Planctellipticum variicoloris: one gene and its partner. The protein of the gene in region 2 interacts with the protein of the main gene of each other region in a pairwise test. Links are inferred from orthologs where the notes say so. Each region holds a gene or a part of one and is shown on either strand. Other genes may lie near its edges. The genes, in order: lpdA and SH412_RS24675.

Evidence for each region.
Region 1: the proteins of SH412_RS24675 (region 2) and lpdA interact in binary tests that used the Escherichia coli proteins (3 or more experiments, as listed by UniProt). The link is inferred for Planctellipticum variicoloris from one-to-one orthologs.

Annotation. Positions count from the first base shown.
Region 1 is NZ_CP130886.1:1,387,681-1,393,609, forward strand. What follows is about bases 1,108-4,041. They hold lpdA (dihydrolipoyl dehydrogenase), read left to right. Parts: upstream 1,108-1,833; coding sequence 1,834-3,249; downstream 3,250-4,041. Other genes in these bases: SH412_RS05480 (2-oxo acid dehydrogenase subunit E2), read left to right, coding at 1,108-1,717; SH412_RS05490 (hypothetical protein), read right to left, coding at 3,288-4,013; SH412_RS05495 (DUF1559 family PulG-like putative transporter), read right to left, coding at 3,982-4,041. Also shown: aceE (pyruvate dehydrogenase (acetyl-transferring), homodimeric type), read left to right, coding at 1-330; more of SH412_RS05480, read left to right, coding at 467-1,107; more of SH412_RS05495, read right to left, coding at 4,042-4,953; SH412_RS05500 (hypothetical protein), read right to left, coding at 4,975-5,280; SH412_RS05505 (IS66 family transposase), read right to left, coding at 5,354-5,899; SH412_RS05510 (IS66 family transposase), read right to left, coding at 5,863-5,929. UniProt on the Escherichia coli protein: Lipoamide dehydrogenase is a component of the glycine cleavage system as well as of the alpha-ketoacid dehydrogenase complexes.
Region 2 is NZ_CP130886.1:6,308,777-6,314,787, forward strand. The notes cover bases 1,107-4,122. They hold SH412_RS24675 (ATP-dependent helicase), read right to left. Parts: upstream 3,768-4,122; coding sequence 1,446-3,767; downstream 1,107-1,445. Other genes in these bases: SH412_RS24670 (hypothetical protein), read left to right, coding at 1,107-1,258; SH412_RS24680 (leucine-rich repeat domain-containing protein), read left to right, coding at 4,080-4,122. Also shown: SH412_RS24665 (c-type cytochrome), read right to left, coding at 1-53; more of SH412_RS24670, read left to right, coding at 872-1,106; more of SH412_RS24680, read left to right, coding at 4,123-5,396. UniProt on the Escherichia coli protein: A helicase with DNA-dependent ATPase activity. Unwinds DNA duplexes with 3'-5' polarity. Translocates on single-stranded DNA with 3'-5' polarity. Initiates unwinding more efficiently from a nicked substrate than double-stranded DNA.

The DNA of each region.
Region 1 (5,929 bases), 4.9 Mb from region 2 along the record:
CCGGACCAGAAGCCGCGCACCAGTTACCTGGAATCGGCCGTGTCCGGCGTGAAGGGGCCGTTCATCGTTTCGAGCGAGAACGTGCAGCTCGTCGCGGAGCAGTTGCGGCCCTATATGCCGGGGCAGTACGTGGTTCTCGGCACGGACGGGTTCGGTCGGAGCGAGGCGCGCAGCACGCTGCGACGGCACTTCGAGATCGATGCGGAATGCGTGGCCTACTACGCCCTGCTGGCGCTGTCCCGCGAGGGGCAGTTCGATCCGCGCAAGCTGCCGCAGGCTCTGCGGGAACTGGGCGTCGATCCGGAAAAAGTCGACCCCGCGTTCGCCTGAAATCGTGTCGCGCCGTCGGGAGCGAGCTCCCGGCGGCGTCGATTGCAGACAGACTGTCAGCCGGCGTGAAGGCCGGAAGTTCGAGGCGGTTCACCGTCAGTCATGATGGAGCCGCCCCAGAGAAAATTGGGACGTCATGACGATTGAATTCAAACTGCCCGAACTGGCGGAGGGAATCGAGTCCGCCGACATTGCGGATATCCTCGTCGCCGCCGGAGATACGATTCAGGCCGACCAGGTCGTGATGGCTCTGGAAACCGACAAGGCCGTGATGGATCTCCGCTGCCCCCACGCGGGGAAGATTGGCAAGATCCTGGTCAAAGCCGGCGACACGGTCAAAGTCGGCCAGCCGATGCTGAGTATCGAGCCCTCGGGCGCCGCGGCGTCCAGCGTCAACGGCGGAGCGGCGAAAGCGGCTCCCGCCAAGGCGGCGCCCGTCGCGGCCTCTGTTGCCCGGGCCACTGCACCTGCTCCGGTCGCAGTCGCCTCCGTCGCCGGCCTGCCGATTCCTGCCGGCCCCGCCACCCGGCGACTGGCGCGAGAACTCGGCCTGAAGCTGGAAGCCCTGCGCGGCTCCGGCCCCGGCGGTCGAATCACTATGGAAGACGTCGCACGGGCGGCGGCCGGGAGCAGCTCGGGCGGCGGCGGCCTTGTCGCTCCGCCTCTCCCGGACTTCTCCAAGTTCGGCCCCGTCGAGCGGATCGCGTTTACCAAGCTGCAGAAGACGGCCGCCAACAACCTCAGCCTTGCCTGGCAGCTCATCCCCCACGTCACCCAGCACGACCTGGCCGACATCACCGAGACCGAAGCCACCCGTCGGCGGTTCCAGGAATCGGTCGGCAAGAGCGGCGTGAAGGTCACCATGACCGCGGTCGCTATCAAAGCGGCGGTGGCCTGCCTCAAGGCGTTCCCGAATTTCAATGCGAGCTACGATTCGGCGAAGGCCGAAGTCGTGTTGAAGCAGTATTACAACATCGGCGTCGCCGTCGACACCCCCAACGGCCTGGTCGTCCCGGTCCTCCGCGACTGCGACAAAAAGACGATCCTGCAGATCGCGACCGAGCTGGGCGAGATCGCCGAGAAGGCCCGCAACGGCAAGCTCGAGATCAAGGACATGATGGGGGGGACGTTTACCATTACCAATCTGGGAGGGATCGGCGGGACGTCCTTCACGCCGATCGTCAACTACCCGGAAGTCGCCATCCTGGGGATGTCCCGCAGCCAGCAGCAATTGCAGCTCGTCGACGGCGAAGTCCAGAGCCGGCTGATGCTGCCGCTGTCACTCTCTTACGATCATCGCGTGGTCAACGGCGCCGACGCCGCCCGCTTCATCGTCAAGCTGAGCGGGCTGTTTTCCGACGCCTTCCGCCTGCTGGTCGAATGCTGATCGGTTGGTGCCGAGGCTGCTGAGCGGCTAGAATTTCCTGGAGCCCGCGGGTTGCGATCCGCGGGCTCCTTCGCTGAATCGCCCGATCAATGCTCCTTGCTGAGAACAGAGTTTCCATGGCAGACATCCAGGCTCAACTGCTGGTCCTCGGTGGCGGTCCCGGCGGATATCCCGCCGCGTTTGAAGCCGCCGATCACGGGTTGAAAGTCGTCATGATCAACGACGACGAACGACCGGGCGGCGTCTGCCTCAACCGCGGCTGCATCCCGTCGAAGGCGCTCCTGCACGTCGCCAAGCTGATCAACGAAAGCAGCGAAGCCTCCGACTGGGGACTGACCTTCGCCAAGCCCAAAATCGACCTGAACAAGCTGCGAGACTGGAAGAACGCCGTCGTCGGCAAGCTGTCGGGAGGCGTCGGCGAGCTGTGCAAGGCGCGCGGCGTCGAACTGATTCCCGGCCGCGGCACCTTCATCAACGATCATCTGCTGGAAGTGAAGACCCGCGCCGGCAAGACGCTGACGGTCGAATTCGAGAAGTGCATCATCGCCACTGGGTCGACGCCCGCCGTGCCGCCGGTCTTTCAGATCGGCGATCCGCGCGTGATGGATTCGACCGGCGCGCTCGAACTGGCGGACATCCCCGGCAGCCTGCTGGTCGTCGGCGGCGGGTACATCGGCCTGGAAATGGGGAGCGTCTACGCCGCCCTGGGCTCGAAGGTCACCGTTGTCGAACTGACCGGCGGACTGCTGCCGGGTGCGGACCGCGATCTCGTCCGCCCGCTGCAGAAGCGGCTGGAATCGCACTTGGAAGCGATTCATCTCAACACGAAGGTCGAGGCTCTCGCGGCCGCGAAGAACGGTATCACCGCCACCCTCGCAGGCGAAGGAGTCGCCCCCAAGCAGACCTTCGACCGCGTCCTGATTTCGATTGGACGACGCCCGACCAGCAAGGGTTTCGGCCTGGAGAACACCGGCGTCGAAGTCGACGAGAAGGGCTTCATCAAGGTCGACGCCCAGCGCCGGACCAACGTGCCCCACCTGTTCGCCATCGGCGATGTCGCCGGCGAACCGATGCTCGCCCATAAGGCGACCCGCGAAGCCAAGGTCGCGGCCGAAGCGATTCTGGGGCAGCCCTCCGCTTTCGACAATACCGCGATTCCCGCCGTGGTTTTCACCGATCCGGAAATTGCCTGGGTCGGCCTGATGGAGCCCGAGGCCAAGGCCCGCGGACGTGATGTCAAAGTGGTCAAATTCCCCTGGGCCGCCTCAGGCCGGGCGATGACCCTGGCGCGGACGGAAGGGCTCACGAAGCTGGTGCTGGATCCCGCCACGGAACGGGTGCTGGGCATCGGCATCGTCGGCCCCGGCGCCGGCGAGATGATCGCGGAGGCCGCCCTGGCGGTCGAAACCGCAGCCGTCGCCCGCGACCTGGCGGAAACGATCCACGCCCACCCGACGCTGTCGGAAACCCTGATGGAAGCCGCAGAAGCCAGCTACGGCCAGGCGACGCACTTCTATCGCCCGAAGCGATGACGGACTCACGAAGTCTTCATCGCCGGGTGGACCATCGGCTATTGTGGCTGCTCGTCACCGGTCACTTGCAACAGCCCCCGCTGCAACACGAGGGGCGGGCCGGATTCGAAGCGTACGTCTGAGATCCAGTGCGCTGTTGGATAGATACGCAGTTCGTAAACGTATTCGCCCGGTGGATGATTCCCGAGGGCGAAGAACGTATATCCGCAGAGGTTCCCCTTAGTCAGCGGAGGGATCTTCTTCGGAGAACCCGAGTATCCCGCCGATACCGGCCACGTCTTCATGTTTCCGACCGCCAGCGGGGTAGGCTTGGGGGAGCCTTTCTTGACCACGGTCGCTTGCCGTGGCGAAATCTGCTGACGGTAGCGAATGCACGGCATTTCAACCGTGTTCCGTTCCGTTCCACGCCAGCCGCGCGGAATGACGGCCAATGTCATCGGCCAATACACCGTTTCCGTCAGCTCGCGGTCGGCGAATATCTGTCCGGGGAGATTGTTTGGCGTCACATCGACGTTGGCATAGAACCCGGTACGCTGGAGAAGCGTCACCACGTCGCCGATCGGTTCACCGCTTTCCAGCCGCGTGAAGGTGAATTGCTTTACGTAGGGAGCCGGGTTGGCCGGCAAGATCGGAGGCGGCTGGCGCGTCCACCAATACAGGCCCAATAACGCGGCGATCAGCAGCGCCGCGCCAATCACCATCCAACGCCAGTGTCGATTCTGTTTCACGTTTTCAGTGACCCGGAAAGGCCGCGACTGACTCATTTCCGTTTCGCGTCCCCAAGGCCCGCCAGACGCCCAGGTCGATTCCATCGGCGACAAAACGGACGCTGCCATCCGCGACAAGCACGTTGACGCCACCCGCATGCAGACTCGACGCGGGCATCAGGATGAGATCGACATCCACATCGAAGTCTTCGGGTCCGTTGTAGCATCCGGTCTGATTCGGAGCGAGAATGTGGTCATAACCGTACGACAAACGGTAGTTCATCGCGTTCGCGCCAAAGTGCAAAGGATATGTTGTCGTGCGATGATTGCGACAGTTCTCAGCCGCCAGATCCTCCTCCCCGCGCCCTGAGTATCGTGTTTCCGTCCACCACAAGAACCGCCGCGGTTCTCGATCCATGATCTCTGCGGTCCACGGCCCTCCCTTCAACGGCCGGACCAGTCGTTCCGCCATGGCGACTGTGTTCGACAGCCCGTCCGAAACGTCGCTGGGACGAGTATCCCGAGTCCGCGAATTTCGAAAGCCATTCATCGGCTCGAAGATCCGGAAGTGTATCCCGTCATTGAAGAAATAACTGGAGTCGCCCACAGCCATATTGGAAGTGACGATTGCATCTTCCGGGCACGCCAAAGTGGGGACTTGAAAATTCTCCGGAACTCTCTGCTCTAGAAGTGCCGTTCGCACGGCGGCCGCGTCCAAGTGCGGCAAGAGGCGATAGTACGCAGGTTCTGGTTTTTGCGACGTGGGAAACACACCTGTGCTTTCTGCGATCGACGCGATCCCGATGCCGATCTGCCGCAGATGATTCTGGCAAGTGGCTCGGCGCGATGCCCGGCGGCTCTGTTGAACCGCCGGGATCAGCAAGGCCGCAAGCAGACCCAGAATGCCTGCGACCACCAGCACTTCAATGATGGTGACGCCACTTCGGTCACAGCATCGATCACTACGAGTGTTTTGCATTCCGGCTCCGCCTTTCATGCATTCAAGTTCTGGAACTGCTCATTCTTCCGGCGCCGAGCTAGTGAAGAAGTAGGTCCAAGCTCCGCCGCCATACCGGTACTCGACTTGGTACATAACCGTCGCATCCTCGTCGGCAGGAAATATTAACTCATTAATCCTCCATTTGTAGAACCAGCCGTAGCCATCCATGTAATACGAACCAACGTAGTCGTAGTTCTCCGTTGCAATCAGCGTCCAAACGCCGTTGTTGACGGAGTACACCTTGGCTCGAAAGTCGTAGCTCGGGTCGGTCTGGATCTGCTCATCGAACACACGGAAGCCAGCCGCCTCGGCGTTGGCTGCCATTCCATTCCAGAGCGTCGCCGCCAAGATCAAAACCGCACCGTTAATTCCAGTCAGCCGCCGTAATGGTAACCGTTCACACCCCGCCCAGCAGCGACGGGGCGGGCTGACCGGCGAAGTGGGCTGTGACGGCGGCGGTCAGGTACTCGAAGCTGCTGCGAGATTGCCGATGGCAGGTTTCCACCACGGTTAGGATCGTCTCCACGAACCGGCTGCCGCTGGCGCTCTGCGTCCCAAACGACAGCTTCCGCCAGATCACCGCCGGACGCAACGCCCGCTCGCTGGCGTTATTCGTCGGCTCGACCCCCTCCACCTCCAGAAACGTCCACAGCCAGTCCCGATGGTTGTAGAGCGGCCGGCACATGCCCTGCAGTTTGCGGTTCCCGCTGAACACCCCGCGCAGCAGCAAGCCGTCGATCTCCTGCCGGATCGGTTGCATCAGACGCTCGAAGCCGCCGCGGGTGAGCGTGCCGTCCCGGCAGCGGGCCCAGTGTCGGAACAGTTCCTTCGTCGGCCGCATCAGGTCGTAGCCCAGACGCTTGACCTGCTGATCGGGATGATCGATCAGCGCCTGCCCTGTTTCTGTTATGTCAGGGCCCGTTTCAAATGCGCCCAGCACCATTGCGGCCGGCCGACGCTGTAGTACATCTTC
Region 2 (6,011 bases):
GTGGCGAGGCTACCGGCGAGGAGGGACCAGACAGCCCACGAACGACACTTCATGCTGCAGACTCCGAGGAATGGCGGCGGTTGGAGACGCCTGGAAAGATCGCCAGAGATTGATGGGTATGGTAGCGGCCGTCTGGACCGCGGACTACCGAGGGACGGCTTCGACGAAATCGCCGGCTACGATCGTGAGGCACGCCGGACAGTGTCTGGATTTGGAATGCCGCTCGCTTTTTCACGCTTTCGCAGCAGAAACTGTCTGTTCGCTATAACGTCTTGTTGCCCAGGCACTTGCAAAAGTGCGCCATAGTCGCGGTCGGTGATTTAGCCCGCATGATTCATCAAGCAGTTCATCATTTCGACGTCGGCTCGGTCCGAGAGCAAGCGGCCATCGAACGGTGATCTGCGCCGGGCGGCGCGCAGAACGCCCCCCTCCCCGGGAACGTCGAATGCTGATGTCGGGTCCATGGCAGCGCGACTGGAGAAGGCGTCAGGGGCTGCGCGGCCAGGCGAGCACCGCCTGCGAGATCCAGCGGTACTCGTCTGTCGACGGCCAACTTGCGCTCAACCGGCCCCCACACGGCGGGCGCTGACCGTGATCTCCGCCGCAGCCTTGATCAGACGCTGATGCCACGTCGTGGCGAACCCCTCGCCCAGCGGATCCTCGCGACGACGACGATTGAACCAGCCTCGCCGGTGAGCTGCGCCCGGGAGACCTCGATTCGATCGGTTTTCCGGGGTGGAAATCGAAGGCCAACGGCAGCAAACCCTGTCAACTCACCCCCGGCCTATTTGTGGCGTCGAAGTGCTGATGTGACAACACCTTCTACGCCGCGGGACGCCGTTGTCCTGGAACGGGGTGAATCATTCGGGCTATGGAAACCGCATTCCTGATCGTGCCGGTCCTGATCGCGCTCATGGTGGCGATCCGGATCGGCGCCGGCGTATTCGACCACAGCCGGATCAATGCCTACGTGGCGTCGCTTGGCGGCGAACTCCTTTCCGCGCGCTGGTCGCCGTTCGGACCCGGCTGGTATGGCGAGAAACGGGAGCGGATTTATGCCATCCGGTATCTCGACCGTGAAGGTCACGAGCACAGTGCCTACTGCAAAACCAGCCTGCTGGCGAGCGTCTACTTCACCGAAGACCGGATCGTCCGCCAGTCCGCCACCGCTCCCCCGGAGCGGGAATCGCTCGTCGAGGAGAACCGTCGGCTGCGTCAGGAGATCGCCCGTCTCAAACGCCGGCTCGGGGAGGAGTGAGGCTGCTGTAGCGTGCGGCCAGAACCAGCGGGAAGGAAGTGAGGGATGTCCAGTTCCGGAGGGATCTATCGCCCCTCCGGGGCGCAGGAGGCATGGAACATGAGCTTCTTCTCTGGCGATCAGCGATAAGCGATCGGCCTTCTTCTTCCGGCTATTCGCTATTCCCTGCTCGCTATTCGCTCCTGCCTCACCTCAGCCCCACCGGCTGCAATGGGCACTTGGCGGCGATGAAGGATTCCCGGCGCTCATCCGCGGCAAACTCCACCGTTACTGTCCGGTGCCGGGACATCCCGGAGACTTCGACGACCGTTCCCAGGCCGTACCGCGGATGCCTGACCTGCATCCCCAGAGCGAAGCCTTGCGGCAGTTCCGCGGCCTGCAGCACTCCGCTCTGCAGCGCTGCTCCCGTGGTCAACAGAGGGCGGCCGTCGCCCATCGCCGCCCGCAGGGCCGAGAGGCGGTCGGCCTTGTCAGCAACGGTTGTCGCCGGCGGGAGTTTCTCCCGGGCTCGCAGCGGCCGCGCCGGTTCTTCTTCGACGTCGTCCAGCGGAAAGTCCGTCCCGCCGCAGTCGCGATGGATCGCATCGACTTCGTTGAAGAAGTCGCTGGGAATCGTGCTGAGGCTGCGGCCGTGCAGTTCCCGCCGGAGCGTGTGCGTCAGGACGAGACTCTCCTCGGCCCGCGTGATCCCGACGAACAGCAGCCGGCGTTCTTCTTCGAGCTGCGAGGGATCGTTATTCCGCAGCGAGCGCTCGTGCGGGATGAGGTTTTGCTCGACGGCGACGAGGTACACGCAGGGAAACTCCAGTCCCTTCGCCGCGTGCAGCGTCATCAGGGTCACCGCTCCGGATTCCGCGTCCAGGCTGTCGAGATCCTGCGCCAGGCTCGCCGATTCGAGAAAACCCGTCAGCGCCGGAATGTCATTCGCCGGCTCGCGGGTGGTCTGTTCGTCGTACTGCCGGGCGGCGGAGATCAGTTCGTCGACGTTCGACTTCCGCTGCATGTCCTCTTCGGAGGCATCCACCGTCCAGTGATGCCCGTAGCCGGTCCGCGCCAGAACGGCTTGCAGCAGATCGACCACCAGCCCCGTTCGCGCGACGTGGGCCAGTTCGTCGATGAGGTCGGCAAACTGCCGCAGCGCTGCCGCGGCCCGCTTGGGGAGCTTGGGAATCCGGCCAGCGCTCCGGGCGACTTCCAGCATGGGAATCTGCACTTCATCGGACCAGCGGAGCATCCGGTCGAGCGACGTTTTGCCGATGCCACGCGTGGGGACGTTGACCACGCGCTGAAACGCGGCCCGGTCCTGCGGGTTTTCGATCAGCCGCAGATAGGCCAGCAGGTCCTTGACTTCCGAACGCTCGTAGAACGCCACCCCGCCGGCGAGCTGGAAGGGAATCTTCCGCCGGGCCAGCGACGTTTCGAGCGAGCGGGACAGCGCGTTGACCCGGTAGAAGATTGCGAAGTCCGACCAGCGACGCTGGCCGGACTTGACCAGGTCGTGGATCTCGGCGGCGATCGAATCCGCTTCCTGCCGGCCGTCGTCGTACCGGCGAAACTCGACCGGGGCGCCAGCCGGGCGGTTCGACTTCAGCGTCTTGTGCTTTCGCTGGCGGTTGTGGGCGATCAGCGTGTCGGCGGCCCGCAGGATCTCCGGCGTACTGCGGAAGTTGTCCTCCAGTCGGACGACGCGGACCTGCGGAAAGTCCCGTTCGAAGCGGAGGATGTTTTCGATCTGGGCGCCGCGCCAGCCGTAGATCGACTGGTCCGGATCGCCGGTGGCGCACAGATTCGGCAGCTCCTGCGAAAGCTGGGCGACGATCTGATACTGCGCCCGGTTGGTGTCCTGGTACTCGTCGACGAGGACGAACCGGAACCGCCGATCCCACATCCGCCGCAGTTCCTCGTGCTGCTGCAGCAGAATCGCCATGTGGACCAGCAGGTCGTCGAAGTCGACGGCGTTCGCGGCCAGCAAACGCTTCTGATATTCGGGATAGACGCGCGAGACGACCGATTGAAAGTGGTCGCCGACCCGTTCCTGATACATCTCGCGATAGCGTTCGGGAGTGATCAGTTCGTTCTTGGCCTGACTGATCCGCTGCCCCACTTTGGCGGGCGGGAAGTGTGTCGCGTCGATGTCCTGGTCGTGCAGCACCTGCTTCAGGAGCTGGTGTTGTTCGGACGTGTCGAAGATCGAGAAATTGGCTTCCAGCCCGACGGCCCGGCCCTGCTCGCGGAGCATCCGCGCGCAGAACCTGTGGAAGGTGCTGACCCAGACGCGCGAACCGGGGAGCAGTTTCTGCACCCGTTCGGCCATCTCGCGGGAGGCTTTGTTGGTGAACGTGATGGCCAGGATGGCGCGCGGATCGACGCCGCGCTCGATCAGCCGCGCGATCCGCCGGGTGATGACGCGAGTCTTTCCCGATCCGGGGCCGGCCAGAACCAGGAGCGGTCCCTCGAAGTGCTCGACGGCTTCCCGCTGACTCGGCGTCAGATCATCCGCAGCGGACACGCGATTCACTCCCTTGCGACCATTCGTCATTCCTGACCGACCAACAGTTTACGCGGCAGGCGTCCCGTTGCCTACCGGCGTTGCCGGCAGAGACTTTTGGGGTGGCCGGGGCTGGACCGAAGGGAAGCCCCGGTCTTCGGTCGCAATCTCAGCCCGGGGCTTCGCGACGACGCTCCAGCCCCGGCCACCCGTGAGTGGAGAATTGAGCCTCGCGCGAACAAGCCGGCGATTTGCGTCCGCCCCGGCGCGCCGGTACCTTGATAGATTCGACGGGATCGCCCGCTTTCACTCTCGCCTGCAAGGTTGACTCTTATGTTTCGTCGGTTGCTGCCCGTCTGGGCGCTGATGCTGTCCTGTCTCGTTGGTTGCCCGTCCGCGCCGGCTCCGGAGAAGAAGGTGGAGGGCGAGGTCGCCCCCGCCGTGACGGCAACTCCGGATGATGCTGCCGTCATTCAGACGCTTAAGGATGCAGGGGCGCAAATCCAGCTCAACAAAGATCAGCAGGTTGTGGCCGTCGATCTGGTCGACGTTTCGATGGAAGACGCCGCCAAGGCCACGGAGCTGTTGACGGAGATTGCGCGTCTTCCTGAAGTGGAGGTGCTGCGGATCTCGGGTCCGGGGGTCAGCAACGAGACCTTCAAGCTGGTCGCGGGACTCAAGAAGATCCGCGTTCTCGAACTGCGCAACACGAAGGTCAACGACGAAGGGGCCGCCATCGTCGCCGGCTTCAGCAACTTGACGAACCTGCTGGCACGTCGGACGGACTTCACCAGCGCCGCGCTGGACACTCTCTCGGCCCTCAAGAACCTGCGACAGCTCGACCTGCGGTTCACGAACATGTCCGATGCAGGGATGGCGGACCTGAACAAGAAGTTTCCGAATCTGACGTCGCTCAAGCTGGAAGGAAGCAAGGTCACCAGCAAAGGGGTCGAGCCGATCAGCCAGTGCACGAAGCTGACCGAGCTGAATCTCTGGGGGGGCAGTTTCGACGACGCCAGTCTGGCACAACTCAAGACGCTGACGAACCTGACCGCGCTCGAACTCGACGACACTCGTCTGAAAGACGCCGGCCTGGAAGCCCTCGCCCCGCTCAAGAAGCTGAAGTTTCTCTCGCTCGTGCGAACTCAGGTCGGCAACAAGGGGATTGCGATCGTCAAGGAGATGAAAGACCTCAACCGGCTGCTGCTGCGGGATACGCTGATCCGCGACGACGGCCTGGCGAATATCGCCGACCTGACCGGTTTGAAGGAACTGGACCTCAGCGAAGGGATCTTCGGCGATTCCGGCATGAAGCACCTGGAGAAGCTGACCAACCTGGAGACTCTGAAGCTCTGGTCGACCGGCGTGTCGGACGAAGGGCTCAAGTCGCTCGTCGGGCTGAAGAAGCTGCGAACGCTCAGCCTGCAGAACACCCAGGTCACGGACGAGGGGCTGAAGGGGCTGTCCGGTCTGACGGAGCTGGAGGATCTCAACCTGGCCGATACGCAGCTCACGAACGAAGCTCTGAAGACGGTCGCCGGCTTCAAGAAACTGAAGAAGCTGAACCTGAGCAACAGCATCAACTTCACGAGCAGCGGGGTGGAAGAGCTGAAGAAGGCTCTGCCGGAATTGGCGGTTTCCGGGCCGTAGCGGGTGGCTGGAAGCGAAAAGGGAATAGCGAGCAGGGAATAGCCGGAGGAGAGGGTGACGCTGCGTTGCCCCCTTCTCCAGTTTTTCGTTCTTCGACGTCGGCTCGGCCCTGGTGCAAGCGGCCATTGAACGGCGATCTGTGCGGCGCGCAGAAGCCCCCCCTCCCCGGGAACGTCGAAGCTGATGTCAGGTCCGCGGCCGCGCGACGGGAGAAGGCGTCAGGAGCTGCGCGGCCAGGCCAGCACCGCCTGCGAGATCCAGCGGTACTCGTCTGTCGACGGCCAACTTGCGCTCAACCGGCCCCCACACGGCGGGCGCTGACCGTGATCTCCGCCGCAGCCTTGATCAGACGCTGATGCCACGTCGTGGCGAACCCCTCGCCCAGCGGATCCTCGCGACGACGACGATTGAACCAGCCTCGCCGGTGAGCTGCGCCCGGGAGACCTCGATTCGATCGGTTTTCCGGGGTGGAAATCGAAGGCCAACGGCAGCAAACCCTGTCAACTCACCCCCGGCCTATTTGTGGCGTCGAAGTGCTGATGTGACAACACCTTCTACGCCGCGGGACGCCGTTGTCCTGGAACGGGGTGAATCATTCGGGATGGGCTTTCTCGC